2 regions of the Shewanella sp. GutDb-MelDb genome follow, and region 2 is predicted to be linked to the other one. Evidence: predicted binding sites of a transcription regulator. Region 2 holds the regulator's gene; the other holds the start of a gene.

Region 1 (8,362 bases), on a different contig from region 2:
GATCCGCGATAGTAGCGCTTCTTTATGATCAAGATGATCACATAGGAATATACGTTGAGTAATGTCTTTGTGCTCTAAATTACCGGCACCAATAGAGACATGCTCCGGTGTTTTAAGCAGCTCTGCAGCTATTTCATTGACATCGCCATGATCAAGCGTGGCAGAAAACATCAATGTTTGACGACGTTTATGATCTGCTGCATTGTTAATTTGCTTAAGTTGTTCAGCAAAGCCTAAATCTAACATACGATCGGCTTCATCTAATATGAGCAACTCAAGCCCATTAAGGTGCAAGTGATGTTGCTTAAGATGGTCTGCTAAACGACCTGGGGTTGCCACAACAAAATGCGGGTCACGAGCAAGTGCTTTTGCTTGGTCGTTAAAGTTTTCACCGCCTAGAATTTTGGTGGCTTTATATTGGGTGTTGGCGACTAGTAAACGCAGTTGGCTATAGACTTGGGTAGCAAGCTCTCGAGTCGGTAGCAAAATAACAACGCGTGGATCGCGCTTACTCAATGCTCTACACGAAATCATCCTTTGCATCGCAGGTAGCAAGAACGCCAAGGTTTTGCCTGAACCTGTTTTAGATGATGCCATTATATCTTTGCCCGCAAGGGCAATAGGGATGGCTTGTTCCTGGATCTCAGTTGGGGTGTCTATACCCATGTGCTTTAACGTTTGTAAAAGACGTTGATCCAGTGAAAAATCGGTGAATGGCAAAGGTGAACTCCTTAAATAATCTGACCGAGTATTATAGCCTAGATAGATAGAGCAGGGCTATGATTAGCCATTAAGTTTATGTCAAAGCTGTCGAAATAGGCGGGTGGCAAGCTGAATATGGATGCACAACACGATAGCGTGATTAAATTAGGTTAAAATTAGCGGCCGTAATGCCGTAACATAGCGCTGTATTGCAAAAGAGTAACTCGATCTTAATTAGCTTGTAGGAGTCGCAACGCGTGTCGGACAATAATAATTCAGTTAAAATTGGACTCGCTTTAGGTAGCGGTGCCGCTAAAGGCTGGGCGCATATTGGTGTGCTCAATGGGCTAGCCAAAATGGGCGTTTATCCTGATAAAATAGCTGGCTGCTCTATCGGCGCAGTCGTGGGGGCTGCCTATGCTAATGATAATCTTGATGAGCTAGAAACCTGGGTGAGAAGTTTTAGCAGCTGGGACGTATTAGGTTTGATGGATCTGAGCTGGCGAAAAGGCGGGCTGATTGGCGGCGAAAAAGTGTTTGATGTGTTGCAAAAACGGATGGGCGACATGCAGATCGAGGATCTTAAAAAACCCTTCACCGCGGTAGCAACTGATCTATATTCTGGTCAAGAAATTTGGTTTACCGAAGGTGATCTACGCCATGCAGTGCGTGCTTCATGTTCTATGCCTGGTATTTTACCGCCAGTCAAAGTGGCCGATCGCTGGCTGGTGGATGGCGCGGTGGTGAATCCTGTTCCAGTATCAGTAAGCCGAGCAATGGGTGTTGATATTGTTATTGCGGTTGACCTTCACGGACTTCGCCGTGGGCGTATGCAAGTGTTGCCAGTCAACATGAAAAGTAATAAGCCGACAAACCAAGAAGTTGCGGAAGCAGAGAAGCATCAAGAATTGGGCTTTACCGATCTGCTTGCGCGCGGAAGAGATTATATTACCGGCCTAACGGATAAGTTTTCTCCTAGTAACAAAACTGGCGGTCATATTAATCCCAATCCCGGTATGCTGGCGGTGATGTCACAGTCGATGGAAATACTAGAACAGCGCCATAAGCGGGCGAGACTAATGGGCGACCCACCAGATATTTGTATCGTGCCAGATCTTGGTGATATCGGTACTATGGAGTTTCATCGCGCGGAGGAAGCTATTGCGGCAGGTGAAGCGGCAGTAGAGCAAGTAGCACACCTTATTGAAGCTGCATTGGCACCATACCGTTAAATAATCTTAACTTGGTTGTAACAAAAGGGCCAGAAGGCCCTTTTATGTCACTGTTTTTCAGTGTGATATTAACGCATGAAGTATGCTGGTTTCTTAATGAATTAAGCCAGTTTTACAATCATCTTGCCGCGGTTTTTACCTTCAAATAGACCGATAAAGGCATCAGGTGCGTTTGATAACCCTTCATAAATAGTCTGCTCTGCAGTGACTTTTCCTTCAGCTAACCATTGGCCCATTTGCTTAGCGAACTCAGGGTAATGAGCCCAATGTTCAAATACAATGAAACCTTCAATCTTTAACTTCTTCATGATGATCATGGCTAAATTACTCGGTCCAGGTGTCGGCACTGTATCGTTGTATTGTGAAATCATGCCGCACACGGCGATACGGCCATGGTCATTCATATTGTTCAATGCGGCTGTTAAGTGATCGCCACCGACATTTTCAAAATAGACATCAACACCTTCTGGCGCCGCAGCTGCTAATGCAGCGCTTAAATCACCACAAGTCTTGTAGTTGATCACGGCATCAACACCAAGTGATTTAATATGCTCAGCTTTCTCATCAGAGCCTACGGATGCAATAACGCGGGCACCCATTAATTTTCCAATCTGTACAGCTACACTGCCAACTGCACCGGATGCTGCTGAAACGAAAAGTGTTTCGCCCGCCTTTAATTCTGCAATGCGGTTGAGGCCTGTCCAAGCCGTCATACCCGGCATACCGAGTACACCGAGAAAGTGTGATTCGTTGATAGGAGTTTGCGGTAGGCGAGTTATTTCGGTGCCATCACTAACATAATGACTGCGCCAGCCGTGCATGCTGTTAACCTTGCTGCCCACTGGAAATTCAACATTGTTTGATTCTGTGACTTCACCAATAGCGCCGCCTTCAAGCACTGCACCAATCTGAAAAGGAGCAATGTAGCTTTTCCTATCAATCATGCGGCCACGCATGTACGGGTCAACCGACATCCATAAATTTTTGACGAGAAATTCACCCTCTTTAATGGCGGGTAAAGTCACTTCTGCTTCGGTAAAGTTACTGGCGTTAGGTAATCCTTCAGGACGAGATTTTAGTTGAATTTGTTTAGCGTTCATAATGAGCCTTTATTTTTGTTTGTGCGCAAAGTAATTGTTTGCATCATAACTAACCGCCAAAATTTATGCAAATACTTTGCGCGCAAAATAACTCTGCGCAAAATAAAATGCGATCAGCTAGTTTTGTTAAAGGGAGTCAGGTAAAATTGCAGTACTTAATAAAGGTAGTGAAGGTCGTAGTGAAAAACAAAGTGTCAAATAACGATACCGACGCATGTCTGTCGGATAATGTTTGTTTTGCTCTGTATACCGCAGGGAATGCACTTATGCGCGCTTACCGCCCTTTATTGGATCAGTATGAACTCACTTATCCACAGTATCTGGTGATGCAAGCATTGTGGCTACAAGATAGAGCAAGCATGACCCAGTTGTCTCGCGCGACTCGTCTGGATATGGGCACATTGACGCCCATCGTTAAACGTTTAGAGAGCAAGTTATTTTTACAACGCTTGGCTGATGAAACCGATGAACGTAAAAAAGTTATCGCACTCACCAAAGCGGGCTTCGCTCTGCAAGCCGATGCGCTTGCACAAAAAAGTACCTTGCTTGAAAAAGTCAGCATGACTGAGCATGATATTGAATCATTGCGCACACTTTGCTTGACCTTAACCGCAGAATTGAACCAAAAGTAAGCAGTCAATTTTATCATCAAAAAAACGGCACGTTTCCTGCTTAGTTAGGCTATGACTAAATCAGTGCCGAATTTTTGACGATGAACCCACTTAGTAGTATCAATAACCCTGTAAATAGCGGCGCAGTGCTGGCAGATGCATATGGTGTGTCAGGCACTAAAGCGGGAGTCGGCAGCGCTACAGGCATCCAAGGCATTAATGCTGACGCATCAGCTTCATCAACAAATACCGTCACTAAAGATGATCATGGCTTAGTGTTATCTGGCCGCGCTGAGCGAGCGCAGAAAATAGAAGCCATGGCGAAGGACTTTTTTCAAGATGGCAGTTTCAGCTCTGAAAAATTACCCAGTCTTATTCAGCGGCTCTATAAAGATGGTATTTTGTCCGATGGGCAACTGAACCGTCTAACGAATAGTGGCTTTGATATTCCGCCCACTGAAGCGCAGTCATTAGCTGATTTTATTGACGAGCAGCGTGCGACGCTAACCAATAGTGATGAAGATAGAGAGCTGGCAGGGACGTTAGATGAAGCAAAATGGGTTATGCGCACGATGGATTCAATCCAGTCTCCTGCCATTGCACAAAAAGCAAATCGCGTTGCCACTGACATTACTGCTTTGCTAGGGTCTGAACGCCCACTCACTGATCAACAGAAGCATCAATATCAGGGCATAAAATCTTTAATGCAGTTAGCCTCAATGACAGGTGAACATCAACAAGCATCGGGTCAGCTGAACAGTTATTTGGCGCTCGCAAAACAGCATTAATGTCGTTGGTTTTTAGTTAACCCCCTAGCAGGTTATTTTGATGGCTTCACTGGTTAAAAATTGAGGCCGTTATCTGTAACGTTAACCCCATGAACGGTAACATCCGCTCGTTAAAACCGCATAAATCGGTTGTCGTTTACTCATCTTAATCAAATTCCAGCAGCCTCAACAGAGCGTTAAAAATAGCCAGTGAAAGTGCTTGTCTATTTATCCACAATTTATCCCTATTTTATACTGGCACTAGCTCGCTTATAGGCCATCGTCAAGGGCATAATTTTAGATAAGCGTGATCGTTCCCAGTTATTTTTTCTTATTATCTTCGTTGTTTAAAATAATGATCTGGATCAAAGTACTTCTCGTCTTTTTATAGCTTAATGCGCTACATATTGTGATTTAGAATAAAAGTGCCACTATATGTAGTGTTGCTTGTCGATGATGTAGAAGAGGAATTATACAATGCCAGTGGTTATTAAACGGGATGGTTACCGTACGCCTTTTGACGAAACAAGGATTAGAGACGCAGTGATAGCAGCTGCTAACTCGGCAGGTATTGATGACACCGCTTATGCAGAATCTGTCGCGAGACAAGCAGCCGATTCGGTGGCGACATTAGATGAGATAAATATCCACGATCTTCAAGATGCCGTGGAAAACTTGTTGATGGAAGGACCATATAAATCATTAGCGCGGGTTTACATTGAATATCGCCATGATAGAGATGTGAATCGGGAAGTCAGTAGCAGACTCAATCAAGAGATCCGTGGCTTAGTTGAGCAGAGCAATGCGGCGCTATTGAACGAAAATGCTAACAAAGATTCAAAAGTGATCCCCACTCAACGTGATCTGTTGGCGGGTATTGTTGCTAAGCATTATGCCAAATGTCACATCTTGCCAAAAGATGTCGTTGCAGCCCACGAGTCAGGTGAGATCCACTACCATGATTTAGACTACGCACCATTCTTCCCTATGTTTAATTGTATGTTGATTGATCTTAGTGGCATGTTGACCGAAGGCTTCAAAATGGGCAATGCGGAGATTGAAACGCCTAAATCAATTTCGACAGCGACTGCAGTGACAGCACAGATCATTGCGCAGGTTGCCAGCCACATTTATGGCGGTACCACGATTAACCGTATTGATGAAGTACTGGCGCCATTTGTCACCAAAAGTTATAACAAACATTACCAAGTCGCGCTGACGTGGGGGATTACAGATGCCAAAGCATTTGCGATCTCATTGACTGAAAAAGAGTGTCATGACGCATTTCAGTCGCTTGAATATGAAGTCAATACACTGCATACCGCTAATGGCCAAACACCGTTTGTGACTTTTGGTTTTGGTTTAGGCACCTCTTGGGAATCTCGGCTGATTCAACAGTCAATGATGCAAGTGCGTATTGCTGGTTTAGGTAAAAACCGTAAGACAGCGGTTTTCCCTAAGTTAGTTTTTGCTATTCGTGATGGTATTAACCATAAAACGGGTGATTGTAACTACGACATTAAACAGCTTGCATTGAAGTGTGCAACAACACGTATGTACCCTGATATTCTTAACTATGAGCAGGTTGAAAAGGTGACCGGTTCGTTCAAAACGCCAATGGGTTGCCGTAGCTTCCTCGGGACATTTGAGGAAAATGGAGAATTGGTACATGAAGGGCGTAATAACCTTGGTGTCGTAAGTTTGAACTTGCCGCGCGTTGCACTTGAAGCCAATGGCGATGAAGCTGAATTTTACCGTATCTTAGATGAGCGTTTACTCATTGCCCGTAAAGCATTAGATACTCGTATCGCTCGTTTAGACGGCGTTAAAGCCCGTGTTGCACCTATCCTGTATATGGAAGGTGCATGTGGCGTACGACTACGTGCAGATGATGATGTCTCTGAGATCTTTAAGAATGGCCGCGCGTCAATTTCTCTCGGATACATTGGTTTGCATGAAACCATCAATGCACTTTACGGCAGCGAAACACATGTTTACGACAGTGCTCAACTGCGCGAAAAAGCGGTAACAGTGATCAAATACCTAAAAGCTGCCACCGACGCATGGAAAGAAGAGACGGGTTACGGCTTTAGCCTTTACAGCACGCCAAGTGAAAACTTGTGTAGCCGTTTTTGCAATTTAGATGCAAAAGCCTTCGGGGTTGTTGAGGGCGTGACATCTAAAGGTTATTACACCAATAGTTTCCATTTAGATGTTGAAAAGCAAGTTAACCCATACGATAAGATTGATTTCGAGCAACCTTATCCAGAAATCGCCAATGGCGGGTTTATCTGTTACGGCGAGTTTCCTAACATGCAAAACAATGTTGAAGCATTGGAAGATGTTTGGGATTATAGCTATTCAAGAGTGCCTTATTACGGCACCAATACGCCGATAGATGAGTGTTATGACTGCGGCTTTACTGGTGAATTTGGTTGTACGAGTAAAGGGTTTACTTGCCCTAAATGCGGTAACCACGAACCCAGCCGAGTGTCGGTAACCCGACGTGTGTGTGGCTACTTAGGTAGCCCAGATGCAAGACCATTTAACTATGGTAAGCAAGAAGAGGTTAAGCGCCGAATTAAGCACCTTTAATTTAAGGCCAGCGAGAACGAAACGAGGTGCCATCATTGGCACCTTTTTGTTAAGGAAGAGTTTATTATGCACTATCATCAATATTATCAGACCGATGTGCTTAACGGCCCTGGGACTCGAGCAACACTGTTTGTCTCAGGTTGTGAGCATCAATGCCGTGGCTGTTATAATCAATCGACGTGGAATCCGTGTTCTGGCCATCAGTTTGATGAGCCAATGATGCAGACCATTATTGATGACCTAAATGATACTCGTATAAAAAGACGAGGGCTTTCCCTGTCTGGTGGTGATCCACTGTTCCCTGGCAATGTCGCTGAGATATTGAAACTGGTTAAACGGGTGAAATCTCAATGCCCTGGCAAAGATATTTGGCTGTGGACGGGCTATTTACTCGAACAATTAACCATAGAACAACAAGCGGTGGTTGATCTGGTCAATGTGGTTGTTGATGGCAAATTCGAACAATCATTTGCTGATCCAAGTTTAGTTTTTCGAGGCAGTAGTAACCAAGTGATCCATTATCTAAGATAAGCTAAGCATAAACCTAGGTAATATTACGCTATATGCTGTTATAATGAGGCAATAATGACAAACAGCATCAATACTTTTTTTGAAGCTGTTTTTGTTTCTAAATATGTTATTTAGATTTGAATTTAAGGTTTGTAAATGAATTTAAAGCAGGAGCTGCAAACGCTCAACGATAAGCTCGATAAATTTGGTCGTAAGTTGGCAGCAGCTGAAAAGCGCGAAGATCCAGGGATCGTTATCCAGTTTAAACGTGAGATTGCCACTTTGACTAAGCGTATTGCTAACGTTAAAAAGCAGCAAAATCGTGAGCTAGGCAAAGAAGGATCAACGGTTAAAGATCTTAAATTTAGTCGTGTACTGACTAAAGAAGAGCAAGCTGACATGGGCAAACTGAAGAAGTCAGTTAAAGGATTAGTGGTTATTCACCCTATGACTGCACTTGGTCGTGAAATGGGTATAAAGCAAGTTACTGGTTTTGCAGCGAAAGAATTTTAAGCAAACAGTAAGCTAATTTATTCATTTAGTGAGCCGCTTCAAGTTTATGTGTGAGCGCGCAGCTTATGCTGCGCTATACCGCTCGTATATTTGCTAATTGATCAGCTAGTAATGGTTGATGTTTACGCTTTGCGGCGCTCGACGTTAGTTTTCATCCACATTAATATCTTTATCAGGATTCTCTGCAGTCTCAGGGAATGAGAGTAGTCGTTAAGGTTTTATCATGTCGATTAAATATATCGCGTCTTCAAAATTGCCAACACCTTGGGGTGTTTTTGAAATGCACGGCTTTGAAGATAGCGAGACAGGTAAAGAGCACGTTGCGCTTACAT
Region 2 (8,362 bases):
GTAAAGCAATGTAAAGTAGAGAAAATTAGCGTTTAGTTATTTACAGTTTCAGTACAAAAAACCTGCTGGGTTAACATCTAGGTAGCATCTCTTGAGTTCGCGTATCATTTGTCGCGCTGTAAGTGGGATCTATTGAGTAATGAAGCGCAGATAAGCGTGTTGACTGACAGAGTGTGCTAAATGAATAATGGTTAGAGAGTCAACCAAAATGAATTAGGTGGCTGTCACTTATTGACCGCCACCATACTGCTTTGCTTACTATCTAGCTTAGAGGACTTTTTATTGATTACGGCTATTTGCCTGCAGTGTTTCACGTGTTCCGTCATATAACCCGCGTATAAGCTGGTTATTTTCCAGTAATAGCAGTTCACCAGATTTACCGACTTTTATGCTGCTATCAACGGCAATCACCTTGTTGTGAAATAGACCTAAAACCCGTTCTTGGGAGGTGTGTCCGACCACGATATGATTAACATTAAAGTGTTGCAAAATGGTATCTAGTTCAGCTTCGGTAAATGTTTCTGAAAAGTAGCCTCGATACCAAGTTGGCCCGTTTCCAAAAAAAAGGAAATTGAGTAAGTCATCTGCCTTTAGTGATTTTTTCGACGCATCCACATTAGCACGATACAGGGCATTCGCTTTGGCTAAGGTTAGCTCTCGACTGATCCATTCACTGCTGATCCCACCATGCATATACAGCACATCGTTGATCTTGATAATGGTGTTTTTACTTCTTAACCACTGACCTATTTCAGTATCTGCGCCGTAGAGCTTGTTATAGGGGCGATTAATGAGGGTTGCGGCTATATCATAACGCTGGTGTACATAGCGCAAGTCACCGCCGAGTACCATCTGTTCATGATTGCCCATTAATAGATGTACCATGCCGCCAGCATCTCTAGCTTGTTGGTCGAGCTGATACATAAACCACAGCACTTCATTGACTTGATGGCCGCGGTCAAAAATATCCCCCGTCATCACCATATGCCCCTCGCCGAAGGCCCAATTTCCCTCACTATCAATAATCTTTTGCTTTTTAAGCAGAGTCATCAGCACGTCATACTGGCCGTGTACATCACTTAACGCGACCACCTTTTTAATACCTACGTAAGTGTCAGGCATGAGCTGCTTAATCTCGCTTGAGATCTTAGCCTCGGGTAAATCCCCGCAATGCTCTGGTCGATTCACTTGCAGCTTGTCTATCGAGGTCGTTTTGAGTTTATTGTCACAGATCCAGTAAGCCGTGCTTTGGCCAGATATCGGGGTTATCACGTAAGGGCCATCAAACTCAGTTGCTGCATCGGCGCGTGCTAGTGGGCCCTGCAATGTCAGCCCCAGTAATGCAAGGCAATAAATTTTATTCATTTTCTACTTCTTATTATTTTGTACAAATGATTACCAACCAATAAGGTATCGGCTGCGTTTACTTAATAATTTTTTGATTAACACGGCGATCATATACGAGATGGCGACCACTATGAGCGTGACAATTAACGTAGTGAAGATGTTGCCTTTACCTGCGAGGCCGAATAAATCTGGGCTATCGTAGATCATCCACCAAGGCGTAGTAAGCCACGGGTGGATAAAGTAAATGGCAAAACTCACCTCCGCTAACTTTTGCAGTGGCGCGATTGAAATATGTTCAAACTTGTTCAAAATGGCCAAGATCACCAATGTCAGTAACAGTTTTTGCGGTAGCATCAGGTCTGGCACAGTCATTTCAAATGGCGCTTTATTAAGCACGCCAGCACCAAAAAATTGTGCTTGAATCAATGCCAATGCAATGGCTGAAATAAACATAGGGATCCAGTACTTATCAATAAATGGGAACAGCTTATCGCGATGTGCTGAGCCCCACACCCCCAGCAAATATACCGGGAGAAAGTAAACCAAGGATTGAATAGCATTAAGGTTGGAAATTGGCCGATGCACCATCACGGCAATAGCAAGCAGCGCAACAGCCCAATACATGACGTGTTGTTTTTTAATTAAGTACATTACCCACGGTGACAGGGCAAAAAGCATCATACCCATTGGGATATACCAGTAGGCGGTTAATGTACGGCCGGTGATGACATACCAACTGGCAGCCTCTGCAGGCGCTGTTATATCGGCATAAAGAACATGTAATGCAGGCTCGGTTCCAACGGTGAGATGCCAGACAATCCAAGGTAGCGACAGCAGTAAATAGGGCAGAAAAACAAACTTAGTTTTGCTCTTCATGTATTTTTTGTAATCCCAGCGGTTATAAAATACATGGTGAAACAGAAAGCCTGAAATAAACACAAAAAAGACCGTGCCATTCATCATTAAATTAAACCAAGCTTTGTCGGCAAAAGTTTCAATCTGCCACCCGGCAGGGCGGTAGCAGTGCGCCATAACAATAAAGATGATGGCGATGCCACGAAAATGATTAATGCTGTTTAAAAATTTCTTTGGTTTTATATCTTTAGGTGCACTAACAGTTTGAGGAGGCGTATTGTCTTGTGGCTGAGTAATTTTTTCATCCATGGTATTTACACTTATTGTTATTCCACTGATTTACAAACTAGCATCTCATAATTTGAGCTTATTTTGTTGTGAAATTGAAAATAAGCTGTGATGAGTTTTTGTTGTTGTTATTCAGCCTACTCGAACAGTGAGTGAGCTAAAGGCAAATGCGGTATTTGTATCGAGAAACTCTATGCCTTGCTTTTGGGATTAGAAGTTAGAAGATACACCAATGAAAAGTTGATAACTTTTACCTGCTTTCATATTTGAATAGCATCCGATGTCACCAGTATTTTTTGCGGCATTGAGGTGTATGCCTCTGAGATGTGGCAGAAAAATACGGAGTAGATTTAGATTGTAGAAATAAAAACAGAGACCTAGGTCTCTGTTTAACAGTGGATAATTGAAGTGTTACTTACTCATTCGTTTGTATTTTAAGCGATGAGGCTCAACAACGTCAGTGCCCATTTCTTCTTTTAACCAGGTTGAATACTCGGTGTAGTTACCTTCATAGAAGTTCACTTTACCTTCATCACGATAATCGAGAATATGCGTCGCGATACGGTCAAGGAACCAACGGTCATGCGAAATCACCATGGCGCAACCAGGAAACTCTAGTAGCGCTTCTTCAAGTGCTCGTAGTGTTTCAATATCGAGGTCGTTGGTAGGTTCATCGAGCAGTAGCACGTTGCCACCGGCTTGTAACAGTTTGGCTAAATGCACACGGTTACGTTCACCACCCGATAAGGTGCCAATGATCTTTTGCTGATCGCCACCACGGAAATTAAAGCGGCCAACATAGGCTCTGCTTGATATTTCAGTGTTGTTAATTCGCATAATATCTTGGCCGCCAGAGATCTCCTGCCAGACGGTGTTCTTGTCATTCATCGAATCACGGAACTGATCTACTGAAGCAATTTGTACCGACTCACCGACTTCAACGCTGCCGCTGTCTGGCTGTTCTTCGCCAGAGATCATTTTGAACAGTGTTGATTTACCTGCACCGTTGGCACCGATAATACCGACAATCGCCCCTTTAGGGACGGCAAAGCTCAAGTCATCAATTAACACCCGGTCGCCGTAGGATTTTGTCAGGTGATTGATTTCAATCACCTTGTCACCTAAGCGTGGTCCTGGTGGAATAAACAGCTCGTTGGTCTCGTTACGCTTTTGATAGTCATTGGTATTAAGCTCTTCAAAGCGAGCCATACGTGCTTTGCCTTTTGATTGACGTCCTTTAGCACCTTGGCGTACCCACTCCAATTCTTTAGCGATGGTCTTTTGACGAGCGCTTTGAGTTGCAGATTCTTGCTGTAAACGAGCATCCTTTTGCTCTAACCATGAAGAGTAGTTACCTTCCCATGGGATCCCTTCACCACGGTCGAGCTCTAAAATCCAACCCGCCGCATTGTCGAGGAAATATCTATCGTGGGTAATTGCCACGACAGTCCCCACATAGTCTTGCAGAAAACGCTCTAACCAAGCGACTGATTCAGCATCTAAGTGGTTGGTGGGTTCATCAAGCAGTAGCATGTCTGGTTTTTCAAGCAGCAGACGGCAAATAGCCACTCGGCGTCTTTCACCACCCGATAGCACTGCAATTTTTTCATCCCAATCAGGCAAGCGCAGTGCATTAGCAGCGCGCTCTAAAACGACATCAAGATTATGAGCATCTTGTGATTGGATGATGGCTTCGAGTTGGCCTTGCTCTTTAGCGAGTGCATCAAAGTCAGCATCTGGCTCTGCATAAAGCGCGTAAACCTCATCGAGTCTTACGAGGGCATTTTTGGCATCGGAAACCGCTTCTTCAACAGCTTCACGAACCGTCTGATTTAGATCAAGTTTTGGTTCTTGCGGTAAGTAACCAATCTTTAGGTCTTGCATTGGTCTTGCTTCGCCCTCAATTTCGGTATCGAGACCGGCCATGATGCGTAGCAGAGTTGATTTACCTGAACCATTGAGCCCTAACACACCAATTTTGGCACCAGGGAAAAAGCTTAAGGAGATATCTTTTAGAATTTGCTTTTTAGGCGGAACAATCTTGCCCACTCTAAGCATGCTGTATACAAACTGAGCCATTTTATTTCTCTTTGACTGGGAATGGCAGCAATTCTACTCGAATCACCGCCTAACTTAAATCTGATCTTTATCTTAGGCGCAGCTTAGTTAAATAAAAGTACTGTTCTACATTTGGGGATTGGCTAATATCTCCAAAAATAACCGTTACTGAGGGGCATACTAGATTGTATTTTATATATTGATACTGGACGGAGGAGTAATGAATAACAGAAAGACATCGCGTATCGGTGTTATTGCCATTATGGGCCATTAAATGATGTCAGGGCTGGAGTGTTTGCAGAACAGAGTTTTCTAGATTTACACCACAAAGTAATGAATCAATAGATTAAAGGCGTTTTTTCTATGTAATACAATCGTTGAGCAAGTTTACGGCGTCTATTTGCTATTGTTGAAATATCGCTCATGGGAAATTGCAAGTAATTTCATGTTTCTAATGCTGGGATTGTGATCAATTGCGCTGTATCATACCGCGCAACCCTACTATAAGAATTTACAGCTGGAGTAAATAATGCTGAAAAAAGACATGAATATCGCGGATTACGATCCACAATTGTTTGCAGCGATTGAAGATGAAACTCGCCGTCAAGAAGAGCACATCGAACTTATTGCTTCAGAAAACTATACGAGCCCACGCGTTTTTGAAGCTCAAGGTTCTCAGCTTACTAACAAGTATGCCGAAGGTTACCCTGGTAAGCGTTACTATGGTGGCTGTGAGCATGTTGATATTGTTGAAGAACTCGCAATATCTCGTGCTAAAGAGTTGTTCGGTGCAACGTATGCTAACGTTCAGCCGCATTCTGGTTCACAAGCTAACGCAGCCGTATTTATGGCCCTTCTTCAAGGTGGTGACACGGTTCTAGGTATGAGTCTTGCTCACGGTGGTCATTTGACTCACGGCTCACATGTCAGCTTCTCTGGTAAGCTCTATAATGCGGTTCAGTACGGCATTGACGAGTCAACGGGCAAGATTGATTACGCTGAAGTTGAGCGTCTAGCGGTTGAACATAATCCTAAGATGATTATTGCGGGTTTCAGTGCATACTCTGGCATTGTTGATTGGGGCAAGTTCCGCGAAATCGCCGATAAAGTAGGTGCTTACCTATTTGTTGATATGGCGCACGTTGCAGGTCTTGTTGCTGCGGGTATCTATCCAAACCCACTTCCACACGCACATGTTGTGACAACGACAACGCATAAGACATTAGCGGGCCCTCGTGGTGGTTTGATCCTTTCTGCTATCGATGATGAAGCTATTTATAAAAAGCTAAACTCAGCGGTCTTCCCTGGTGGTCAAGGCGGTCCTTTGATGCATGTTATCGCTGCTAAAGCAGTTGCATTCAAAGAAGCGCTCGAGCCAGAGTTCACGACATACCAAGAGCAAGTGGTGGTAAACGCAAAAGCAATGGCTCGCACGTTTATTGAACGTGGCTATGATGTTGTTTCTGGTGGTACTGATAACCACCTGTTCTTGCTTGATTTGATCAGCAAAGATATTACCGGTAAAGAAGCTGATGCAGCGCTCGGTAATGCCAACATTACTGTCAACAAAAACTCAGTACCTAATGACCCGCGCTCACCATTTGTGACATCTGGTCTGCGTATTGGCTCACCTGCGATTACTCGACGTGGTTTTGGTGAAGAAGAGTCTGTGCAGCTGACTCACTGGATGTGTGATGTACTTGATGATATTACAGATCTTGCTGTTAGCGAGCGTGTAAAAGCACAGGTTCTTGAATTGTGCGCTAAGTTCCCTGTTTACGGTTAACCTTAAGCGTTAAATCAGGTAAACTTTAATGGCCGCATTTATGCGGCCATTTTTGTTGGTAATTGATAATGATTTTTTATTAAATCGTTTATATAAGTCGTTTTAATACCTGACCGGAGGCTAGATGCATTGTCCATTTTGCAGCGCAACAGACACTAAAGTGATTGATTCGCGACTTGTCGCAGATGGCCATCAGGTACGTCGTCGTCGAGAGTGTGTGCAATGCCATGAGCGCTATACTACATTTGAAGGTGCTGAACTGGTGATGCCTCGTGTGGTTAAACAAGACGGTAGTCGTCAACCTTTCGATGAAGATAAACTGCGTGGTGGCATGCTTCGAGCGGTAGAGAAAAGACCGGTATCGATGGACCAAATCGAGCAGTCCTTAACTAAAATTAAGTCGATGCTGCGAGCGACAGGTGAGCGTGAAGTTAAATCAGAGATGATAGGTAACTTGATGATGGACCAATTGGTCAACTTAGACAAAGTGGCTTATATACGCTTTGCATCCGTTTACCGCGCGTTTGAAGACGTGTCGGAGTTCGGCGACGCTATCGCGAACTTACAGAAGTAGTTATACCCCCTTATTACCCAATTGATTAATCGGAACTCATTTCACTATGTGGTCAACTGAAGACAATCAAATGATGAGTCTTGCTATTGAATTAGCGCAAAAAGGACTCTATACCACCCGACCAAATCCTTGCGTTGGTAGTGTATTAGTTAAAGACGGCGTGATTGTGGGAGAAGGTTACCATATCCGTGCTGGTGGCCCCCATGCCGAAGTCTACGCACTTAACATGGCCGGTGATGATGCCATTGGTGCGACCGCGTACGTCACATTAGAACCGTGCAGCCATTATGGTCGAACTCCACCTTGTGCCAAGGCCTTGATCGAAAGCAAGGTTAGCCGCGTTGTTATTGCCGTTACGGACCCCAACCCACAAGTCTCTGGTCGTGGTATTACCATGCTCCGTGATGCAGGCATACAGGTTGACGTTGGTTTATTAACCGATGCAGCTAAACAGGTTAACCTCGGTTTTTTGAAGAGAATGGAGCAAGGGTTACCTTGGGTGACGGTAAAGCTTGCGGCGAGTCTTGATGGTAAAACGGCACTATCAAACGGTGAGTCTAAATGGATCACAGGGCCAGAAGCTCGCAGAGATGTGCAGCGGGTACGTGCAAGACATTGTGCACTCATTACTGGCGTTGAAACGGTTTTGGCCGATAACCCGAGTCTAAATGTACGACATAGTGAACTGGGTTCTTTATCAAATGAGATCGCGCCAGCAGAACTACATCAACCGATGCGTGTAGTATTAGACAGCCAAGCACGGCTAGGTACTGACCTTAAGATGTTTAGTATCAACAGCCCGATTTTACTTATTAGCACTTGTGACTACCCTGATAAGGTGAAGTCGGCATGGCCGGCCCATGTTAGTCACCAAATATTACCCGCCAAAGATAAGCGGGTAGACCTTAGTGCCTTGCTGGTATTTCTCGGTAAAAGCTGTAACTCGGTGTTAGTTGAGGCCGGTGCAACACTCGCTGGTGCATTTGTTAGCGCGCTATTAGCGGATGAAATTATTTTATACCAAGCAATGAAAATACTCGGTGCTCAGGGGCGAGACTTACTTGCTTTGCCTCCATTTGAGGCGATGTCCCAAATACCCAGTATTAATGTAATAGATGAACGAAAAGTGGGTAAAGATACTCGCTTGACGTTAAGAATGAGTAATTAACTTTATGTTTACCGGAATTATTGAATCTGTAGGTCATTTACGAAAAGTTGAACGTCGTGGCGATGATATTAGATTAACAGTTGCAAGCGCTAAGCTTGATTTGTCGGACGTTAAGCTCGGTGACAGCATTGCCACCAATGGTGTGTGCCTTACTGTTGTAGAGCGGCTAGCAGATGGTTATGTTGCGGACATTTCAGCCGAGACAGTCAGCCTTACCGGGTTTGCACATTACGCTGTCGGCACCTCGGTTAACTTAGAGAAAGCCGTGACGCCAACAACACGCTTG

What was found. Region 2 encodes NrdR, which represses ribonucleotide reductase genes. Its sites were predicted from a motif close to AAACACNANATNTNGTGTTT; they were not measured.
Region 1: nrdD (anaerobic ribonucleoside-triphosphate reductase) is a predicted target of NrdR. The motif match lies at 4,839-4,858, and genes of this name have one in related genera.

What each region holds. Positions count from the first base shown of each region.
Region 1 covers NZ_PJBM01000138.1:1,874-10,235, forward strand. The annotation lists gene CXF82_RS05600 (DEAD/DEAH box helicase) at 1-720, opposite strand, end outside; gene rssA (patatin-like phospholipase RssA) at 960-1,934, shown strand; gene CXF82_RS05610 (NADP-dependent oxidoreductase) at 2,036-3,034, opposite strand; gene CXF82_RS05615 (MarR family winged helix-turn-helix transcriptional regulator) at 3,214-3,666, shown strand; gene CXF82_RS05620 (hypothetical protein) at 3,747-4,433, shown strand; gene nrdD (anaerobic ribonucleoside-triphosphate reductase) at 4,890-7,007, shown strand; gene nrdG (anaerobic ribonucleoside-triphosphate reductase-activating protein) at 7,074-7,538, shown strand; gene CXF82_RS05635 (YibL family ribosome-associated protein) at 7,674-8,030, shown strand; gene ribA (GTP cyclohydrolase II) at 8,254-8,362, shown strand, end outside.
Region 2 covers NZ_PJBM01000260.1:56,710-65,071, reverse strand. The annotation lists gene CXF82_RS19515 (shewanella-like protein phosphatase) at 280-1,365, opposite strand; gene CXF82_RS19510 (acyltransferase family protein) at 1,396-2,511, opposite strand; gene ettA (energy-dependent translational throttle protein EttA) at 2,902-4,569, opposite strand; gene glyA (serine hydroxymethyltransferase) at 5,078-6,334, shown strand; gene nrdR (transcriptional regulator NrdR) at 6,459-6,908, shown strand; gene ribD (bifunctional diaminohydroxyphosphoribosylaminopyrimidine deaminase/5-amino-6-(5-phosphoribosylamino)uracil reductase RibD) at 6,955-8,076, shown strand; gene CXF82_RS19485 (riboflavin synthase) at 8,081-8,362, shown strand, end outside.